Regions from separate parts of the Streptomyces sp. NPDC094143 genome, predicted to be linked through region 2. Evidence: riboswitches for the same ligand, from Rfam matches in the RefSeq annotation. Region 2 holds a riboswitch; the other holds the start of a gene.
What was found. A riboswitch is a leader RNA that binds a small molecule or an ion and turns the genes downstream of it on or off. The one in region 2 is predicted to bind glycine.
Positions count from the first base shown of each region.

Region 1 (4,441 bases), on a different contig from region 2:
GCGGCCCACACGGCCCGCAGCTGGGCCCGGGTGGTGGTCTCGTCGCAGGCGATCGAGACGTGATCGACGTCGACGAGACGCAGGTTGACCCCGTTGTCACGCGCGGCGGCCACGACCTCGGCGGCCCGGCCCGCGACGCGCACGGTCACGGTGTCGAAGAAGGAGCCGTGCACGACCTCGACCCCGCCGTTCGCGAGCCCGGCGGCGAGAACCGTGGCGTAGCGGTGGGTGCGCCGCGCGATGCCCTTCAGCCCCTCCGGGCCGTGGTAGACGGCGTACATGCCGGCCATCACGGCGAGCAGCACCTGCGCGGTGCAGATGTTGCTGGTCGCCTTCTCACGGCGGATGTGCTGCTCACGCGTCTGCAGCGCGAGCCGGTAGGCCTTGTTCCCGTCGGCGTCCACGGAGACGCCGACGAGCCGCCCGGGCAGGCTGCGCGCCATCTTCTCCTTGACCGCCATGTAGCCGGCGTGCGGCCCGCCGAAGCCCATCGGCACGCCGAAGCGCTGGGTCGTGCCGACCGCGATGTCCGCGCCGAGCTCACCGGGCGACTTCAGCAGCGTCAGCGCGAGCAGATCGGCGGCGACGGTGACGACCGCCCCGAGTTCGTGCGCCCGGTCGATGACGGGCTTGATGTCCCGCACGGCACCCGAGGCGCCCGGGTACTGGATCAGTACGCCGTTGATCTCGCGCTCGGCGAACTCGGCCGGGATGCCGTCGCCGAGGTCGGCGACGACGACCTCCACGCCGGTCGGCTCGGCCCGGGTCTGGATCACGGCGATGGTCTGCGGCAGCGCGTCCGCGTCGACGAGGAACAGGCCCTTCTTGTTCTTGCCCATCCGCCGCGACAGCGCCATGGCCTCGGCCGCCGCGGTGCCCTCGTCGAGCAGGGAGGCCCCGGAGGTCGGCAGTCCGGTGAGGTCGGCGACCATGGTCTGGAAGTTGAGCAGGGCCTCCAGCCGCCCCTGCGAGATCTCCGGCTGGTACGGCGTGTAGGCCGTGTACCAGGCCGGGTTCTCCATGACGTTGCGCATGATCACCGGCGGGGTGAACGTGCCGTAGTAGCCGAGTCCGATCATGGAACCGAGGACCTGGTTACGGTCCGCGAGCGAGCGCAGCTCGGCGATGACCTCGGCCTCGCTGCGGGCGCTCGGCAGGTCGAGGGCCTCGGCGCTCTGGATGACGGCCGGGACCGCGGCGGCCGTGAGCTCGTCCAGCGAGCCGTAGCCTACGTGCGCGAGCATCTTGGCCCGGGCCTCGTGGTCGGGGCCGATGTGGCGCTGCTCGAAGGGGACTGCTTCTTCGAGCTCGGAAAGCGGAATGCGATGGGCGGTCATGGGCGGAGGCCTCCTGGTCTGACACGACCTTCGAGGGGCACCACGGCGCGGGTACCCGGACGGCCTCCCCCTCTGTCATCTCAACCTGAGAGCTTCACCGGATCGCCCGAAGGCCTCCGGCTTTCACCGTCGGTGAGAGCGGAAGCCGACACCCGCTCTTCTTTCCAGAGTGACCTCGTCCGTGCGGTACGTGTGCCTGAGAGATTCCGGGGAGGATTTGCTCCTTCGGCGCCTCCGGTGGTGTCCGGAGGACTCTCCCGCACGGGGTCAGCAGCCGTTGCCAGCGTACCAGCGCGGTCAACGCACGAACCTTCGAGTGGCCGCCTCCTCGATTGTGCCGTTTTGTAGTGCCTACGGATGAGTTGCGAGCCTGTGGAGGTCCCGTGCGTACCGATATCGATCCGCGCAACCTGATCGGCCGCAAGGCATTCGACCGCAACGGAACCAGGATCGGCACGATCGACGAGGTCTACCTCGACGACGCCACCGGCGAGCCGGAGTGGGCAGCCATACGGACCGGCCTGTTCAGCAGGGACGCGTTCGTCCCGCTGGAGCCCAGCGAACTGATCGACGGCGCCCTCCACGTCCCTTTCGAACGCGTCCTGATCAAGGACGCCCCCGACTTCGGCGTGGGCCGCCACCTCTCCCCCGAGCAGGAACTCCAGCTCTACCACCACTACGGCCTGGACATCGCGGCCCCTCCCGCGCTCCCCGATCACGAGTTCGGCAAGCTGGCCGACTCGGACGAACACACCACGTGATCCTCTGACGCGTCCCCCGAAGGCGTACTCACGGGCCCGACAAGGCCGACAGGGCCGACAGGCCCGACAGGGCCGACAGGGCCGACGGCTCCGTCCCCCGGCTCCTCGGGTCTTCGTAACACCAGCGGCAACGGATCCGCCGGTTCCAGCGCGGGATCGTCCACCCGGAAGGTCCGCACCCTGCCGGGCGCCGAGCCGGGCGTCTCGAAGCGCACGGTGACCCTCCCCAGGCCACTGCCCTGCACCCATCCGTGCCCGAACTCGGCGTGCCGCACGTCATGCCCGGCGGGCCAGCGCCGCTCGGCGCGCGACGGCTGCTCCTCGGCCTGCGCCACGGCGTGCTCCTCGACCGGCCCCTCGGCCACCGCCCGCTCCCCCGCGGCCTGCGCGAACAGGTCCTCCTGCGTGTAGTCGGCGAGTCCGCTGACCCCGACCCCGAGCAGCCGCACCCCGCCCGTGGTGTCCACCGAGTCCAGCAGCCTGGCCGCGGCTTCCCCGATCACCCCGGGGTCGTCCGTCGGCCCCCGCAACGTCTCCGACCGGGTGAGCGTCGAGAAGTCGTACCGCCGCACCTTCAGCACGATGGTCCGCCCGGAGAGACCGGCCCCGCGCAGGCGCCGTACGCACCGGTCGGCCAGCCGCTGCACCTCCAGCCCGACCCGCACCCGGTCGTGGATGTCCACGTCGTACGTGTCCTCCACGGAGACGGACTTCGCCTCCCGCTCCGCCACCACGGGCCGGTCGTCCCGCGCCAGGGCCATCGCGTAGAGCCCGTGCCCGTGGGCCTTGCCCAGCAGCCGGACCAGTTCGTCCTCTCCCGCCTCGACGATCTCCTCGACGGTGGTGATCCCGGCGCGCCGCAGATGGTCGCCCGTCGCCGGTCCGACTCCGGGCAGGGTTCGCACCGACATCGGCCCGAGCATCGCCCGCTCGGTGCCCGGCTCGATCACCACCAGTCCGTCGGGTTTGGCCTGCTCCGACGCGATCTTCGCGAGCATCTTGGAGGCGGCGAGCCCGACCGACCCCGTGAGTCCGGTGACCGCGCGTATGTCGGCGCGCAGCCGCGTCCCGACCAGCCGGGCGGACTCCTCGTCCCAGGCCACTCCGCCGGCCTCCAAATCCACGAACGCCTCGTCCAGACTCAACGGCTCCACGAGTGGCGACAACGCCCTCAGCAGCTCCATGACGCGCTCGCTGATCGCCTTGTAGAGCCCGAAGCGCGGCACGAGGTACGCGGCGTTGGGCGCGAGCCGCCTGGCCTGCCCCATGGGCATCGCCGAATGCACCCCGAAGACCCGCGCCTCGTACGACGCCGTGGCCACCACACCCCGCGGCCCGAGTCCACCCACGACCACGGCCTTCCCGCGCAGACTCGGCTTGGACGCCTGCTCCACCGAGGCGAAGAAGGCATCCATGTCGAGATGCAGGATCGTGGGCGCGGTTCTCACAACTCCGATGCTGCCCTACGCCACTGACAATGCCCCGTCGACCGCCCCGTCCCGCAATCACCCCGGGGAGCAACCGCTTGCGCCCAGCACGACGGACCCGGCCGGTGCGACGGACCCGGCCGGTGCGACCGCTGAGGAAACGTCCCGCCTCCTGCGACCACCCGGAGCACCGCCTCAGCGGCGGCTCATACGGCCCGGTTCCGCCGTCGCGCCAGCTCGTCCGCCGGGTTGGGCCCGACCAGCGTCTCGCCGGTGTCGATCCGCTCCCCGTGCAGCTGGGACAGCGCGCTCTCGACGTCGCGCCACACCACGCCGACGGCGATGCCGAAGACCCCCTGCCCCCCTTGCAGCAGGGCGTGGACCTCGTCCGGCGAGGTGCACTCGTAGACCGTGGCGCCGTCACTCATGAGCGTCATCCGCTCCAGGTCGCGGAAACCGCGTTCCCTGAGGTGCTGCACGGTCGTGCGGATGTTCTGCAACGACACCCCGGTGTCCAGGAACCGCTTGACGATCTTCAGGACGACCACGTCGCGGAAGCTGTACAGCCGCTGCGTCCCGGACCCGTAGGCCGGGCGCACGCTCGGCTCGACGAGACCCGTGCGGGCCCAGTAGTCCAACTGCCGGTAGGTGATACCGGCGGCCGCACAGGCCGTCGGGCCGCGATAGCCGATCTGCTCGGACGCCATGGACGTCGTCCCTCCGCTGCTCGGCACGGCCGTCGGTCGCTGCGGAGCGTGATCGGTCGCGTCGCCGGGCTGGGGGCATCCCCCGCTCGCGCGGAGCCGTGAGCCGGGGGGAGGGTACGGACCGCTCGCCCTGAGACTGCGCTCGGGGCCGCCCCCAGCCGTACCGTCGCCGCTGCTTCTCACGCCGACCTCCGTCCTTGACCTGCCTT
Region 1 covers NZ_JBEOTZ010000016.1:171,526-175,966, forward strand. The annotation lists gene gcvP (aminomethyl-transferring glycine dehydrogenase) at 1-1,337, opposite strand, end outside; glycine riboswitch at 1,512-1,607, opposite strand; gene ABTZ58_RS21725 (PRC-barrel domain-containing protein) at 1,721-2,098, shown strand; gene ABTZ58_RS21730 (DNA polymerase IV) at 2,053-3,546, opposite strand; gene ABTZ58_RS21735 (MerR family transcriptional regulator) at 3,732-4,415, opposite strand.
Region 1: it holds a riboswitch for glycine, as region 2 does, so the genes downstream of both, gcvP (aminomethyl-transferring glycine dehydrogenase) here and gcvT (glycine cleavage system aminomethyltransferase GcvT) in region 2, are expected to answer to the same signal.

Region 2 (4,441 bases):
GTCGTCGTCGAAGGAGAACGCGATCTCGTGCTCACCGAGCAGGTTCAGCCTGCCGCCGGCCTTGATCGTCTCCACTCGCTCGTCGGCGGTCTCCACGTCCACCGTGCGCGGCGAGTCGCCCTCCAGGCCCAGCAGCACCGCCTTGGGCGTGCCGTGGCCGTGGCCGGTCGCGCCGAGCGAGCCGTACAGCTCCGCGCGGACCGAGGCGACGGAGCGCAGGAGCTCCTCGTTGCGCAGCCGCCGGACGAACAGGCCGGCCGCGCGCATCGGGCCGACGGTGTGGGAGCTGGACGGGCCGATGCCGATCGAGAACAGGTCGAAGACCGAGATGGCCACGGGGGAACTCCTGACTACGGGGGTGGTGCACAGGGGTGGGTGCCGCGCCCGCTTGTGGCCGGCGCGGCGCCCGAAAGGTTTCTTCGCGACCGTTGTCTGCCGCTGGTTACTTGTTCATACCCGGGTACAGCGGGTGCCGGTCGGCCAGGGCCTTCACCCGGGCCTTGAGGGCCTCCACGTCGTACGACGGCTTCAGCGCCTCGGCGATGACGTCCGCGACCTCGGCGAAGTCCTCGGCCGTGAAGCCGCGGGTGGCCAGGGCCGGGGTTCCGATCCGCAGACCGGACGTCACCATCGGCGGACGCGGGTCGTTCGGGATCGCGTTGCGGTTGACGGTGATGCCGATCTCGTGGAGCCGGTCCTCGGCCTGCTGCCCGTCCAGCTCGGAGTCGCGCAGGTCGACCAGGACCAAGTGCACGTCCGTGCCGCCGGACAGCACGTCCACGCCCACGGCCCGGACGTCGTCCCGCACCAGACGCTCGGCCAGGATGCGGGCACCCTCCAGCGTACGGCGCTGGCGTTCCTTGAAGTCCTCCGAGGCGGCGACCTTGAAGGCGACGGCCTTGGCGGCGACCACGTGCTCCAGCGGACCGCCCTGCTGACCGGGGAAGACGGCGGAGTTGATCTTCTTGGCCAGTTCGGCCGTGGAGAGGATCACACCTCCGCGCGGGCCGCCGAGGGTCTTGTGGGTCGTGGTGGTGACCACGTGCGCGTGCGGCACCGGGTTGGGGTGCAGCCCGGCCGCGACGAGCCCGGCGAAGTGCGCCATGTCGACCATCAGGTACGCGCCGACCTCGTCGGCGATCCGGCGGAACTCGGCGAAGTCCAGCTGCCGCGGGTACGCCGACCAGCCGGCGACGATCAGCTTCGGCCGGGACTCCTTGGCGAGCCGCTCGACCTCGGCCATGTCGACCCGGCCGTCCTCGCCCACGTGGTAGGCGACGACGTCGTAGAGCTTGCCGGAGAAGTTGATCTTCATGCCGTGGGTCAGGTGACCGCCGTGGGCGAGGTTCAGGCCCATGATCGTGTCGCCCGGCTTGAGCAGCGCGAACATCGCGGCCGCGTTGGCCTGGGCGCCCGAGTGCGGCTGCACGTTGGCGTGCTCGGCGCCGAACAGCTCCTTGACCCGGTCGATGGCGATCTGCTCGACCACGTCGACGTGCTCGCAGCCGCCGTAGTAGCGGCGGCCCGGATAGCCCTCGGCGTACTTGTTGGTGAGGACCGAGCCCTGCGCCTCCATGACCGCGACCGGGGCGAAGTTCTCCGAGGCGATCATCTCCAGCGTGGACTGCTGGCGGTGCAGCTCGGCGTCGACCGCGGCGGCGACGGCCGGGTCGAGCTCGTGCAGGGGGGTGTTCAGGACGGACATACGGCTACGACTCCTCAGCCGGCGGAGAACGCGGTGTACTCGTCGGCGGAGAGCAGGTCGCCCGGCTCGTCCGTGACCCGCACCTTGAACAGCCAGCCGCCCTCGAAGGGGGCCGAGTTCACCAGGGACGGGTCGTTCACGACGTCCTCGTTGACCTCGGTGACCTCACCGGAGACCGGGGAGTACAGGTCGGACACCGACTTGGTCGACTCCAGCTCGCCGCAGGTCTCGCCCGCGGACACCGTGTCACCGACCTCGGGGAGCTGGACGAAGACCACGTCGCCGAGCGCGTTGGCCGCGTGCTCCGTGATGCCGACCGTCGACACGCCGTCCTCGGCGGCCGACAGCCACTCGTGCTCCTTGCTGTAGCGCAGCTGCTGGGGGTTGCTCATGGCCTGAATTCTCCTGTACGCGCGGGAGTGCTGGTGAAGGGGACCGCTGGTGAGCGGGGTGAAGGGCGGGCCGGGGCCTCGTGGAGCCCCTGGCCAGTGTCTACTTCTGGCGCTTGTAGAAGGGCAGCGCCACGACCTCGTACGGCTCGTGACTGCCCCGGATGTCCACGCCCACGCCGGGCGTGCCGGGCGCGGCGTGCGCGGCGTCGACGTAGGCCATGGCGATCGGCTTGCCGAGGGTGGGGGAGGGGGCGCCGGAGGTGACCTCGCCGATCACCTCGCCGCCGGAGACGACGGCGTACCCGGCGCGCGGGACGCGGCGGCCCTCGGCGACCAGGCCGACCAGCACGCGCGGCGGGTTCTGCTCGGCCCGGGCGGCGGCCTCGCGCAGGGCCTCACGGCCCACGAAGTCGCCCTCCTTCTCGAACTTCACCACGCGGCCGAGACCGGCGTCGAAGGGCGTCAGGGAGGTGGTCAGCTCATGCCCGTACAGCGGCATGCCCGCCTCAAGGCGCAGCGTGTCGCGGCAGGACAGGCCGCACGGGACCAGCCCGGCGCCCTCGCCTGCCTTGGTCAGCGCCTGCCACAGCTCGACGGCGTGCTCCGGCTTCACGAACAGCTCGAAGCCGTCCTCGCCGGTGTAGCCGGTGCGGGCGATCAGGGCCGGGACCCCGGCGACCGTGCCGGGCAGGCCGGCGTAGTACTTCAGCCCGTCCAGGTCGGCGTCGGTGAGGGAGGCCAGGATGCCGGGGGACTCAGGGCCCTGGACGGCGAGCAGCGCGTAGGCGTCCCGGTCGTCGCGCACCTCGGCGTCGAAGCCGGCGGCCCGCTCGGTCAGCGCGTCCAGCACGACCTGGGCGTTGGAGGCGTTGGCGACGACCATGTACTCGGTCTCGCCCAGCCGGTAGACGATCAGGTCGTCGAGGATGCCGCCGTCGGCCCGGCAGATCATGGTGTAGCGGGCGCGGCCCGGCTTCACGCCGCCGATGTTGCCCACCAGGGCGTAGTCGAGGAGGGCGGCGGCCTGCGGGCCGGTGACGGTGATCTCACCCATGTGGGAGAGGTCGAACAGCCCGGCCCTCGTGCGCACGGCGGTGTGCTCGTCGCGCTCGGAGCCGTAGCGCAGGGGCATGTCCCAGCCGGCGAAGTCGGTCATCGTCGCGCCGAGCGAGCGATGCAGGGCATCGAGCGCGGTGTGACGGAGTTGTCCTGTACTGCTCACGGTCGGTCGTCTCCCAAGGCAATGACGGCGAGGTCGTTCCTCCCCATCTGTCATCGGAACCTGAGAGGTTCGCCATGACCGCGCCGGTCCATGGCTTGCACCTTGGGTGGAGCCGCGCCCTGCCGGGGCAGGGGAGGGCCCGCTTTTCAGATGTGCCTCGCCCGCGCGGTAACGGGGCCTGAGAGATTCAAGGGAGGGACTTGCTCCTTCGGCGCCCCAGCGTCAGCGGTGCTGGGAACTCTCCCGCGCGGATTCAAACGGCCGGTATGCAGTTGGCGCGCACATCATTGCACGCATCCTTCCGGCGCGGCAGGGGGACCTTTCACAGGGAGGGCGGGAGTCCCGCGCGCCGGACCCGGCGACCTGTAGCAGCCCTGTTGCAGGAAGAGTACGGAAATGAGAGGCCTGCGGCATTACCTTCTCTTTACACTCGGCGGGGATGGGACTCCGTACCTGGCCCCAGGGGAGGACGATCACGGTGAACAGGACCAGGGCGTACGCCACGACCACGGGCATCGCGCTGCCCGAGCAGCCGGCCGTTCCGGCCCGGGCGGTCCGCGGCCCGGCGCCGGTCGTCCGCGATCTGCGCGACCGCCCCGGCCGCGGCCCGCACGCGCTGCTGTTCGGCCCCCGGGACATCGTCGTGGTCACGGGCCTGCCCGGCAGCGGCAAGTCCACGCTCATGCGGCGCACGGTCCCGGGCCGGCGCGTCGACTCCCAGGACACCCGCGACCGCTGGGAGCGCCGCATGCCGGGCTTCCTGCCGTACGCGCTCTACCGGCCGCTCGTCCGGCTCGCCCACTACGCCGGGCTGCGGCGCGCGCTGCGCACGGGTGAGGGGCTCGTGGTGCACGACTGCGGCACGCAGGCGTGGGTCCGCCGCTGGCTCGCCCGCGAGGCCCGCCGCCGGGGCGGCGCCCTGCACCTGCTCCTCCTCGACGTCACCCCCGAACAGGCCCTGGCCGGCCAGCGCGACCGCGGCCGCGGCGTCTCGCGCTACGCGTTCCTGCGCCACCGCGCGGCCACCACCCGCCTGCTGCGCTCCGCCGAACAGGGCGACCTCCCCTCCGGCTGCGGATCGGCCGTCCTCGCCGACCGGGACACGGCGAACGCGCTCCGCCG
Region 2 covers NZ_JBEOTZ010000032.1:26,145-30,585, forward strand. The annotation lists gene ABTZ58_RS31230 (L-serine ammonia-lyase) at 1-336, opposite strand, end outside; gene glyA (serine hydroxymethyltransferase) at 443-1,705, opposite strand; gene gcvH (glycine cleavage system protein GcvH) at 1,720-2,097, opposite strand; gene gcvT (glycine cleavage system aminomethyltransferase GcvT) at 2,198-3,319, opposite strand; glycine riboswitch at 3,357-3,475, opposite strand; glycine riboswitch at 3,476-3,575, opposite strand; gene ABTZ58_RS31250 (AAA family ATPase) at 3,798-4,441, shown strand, end outside.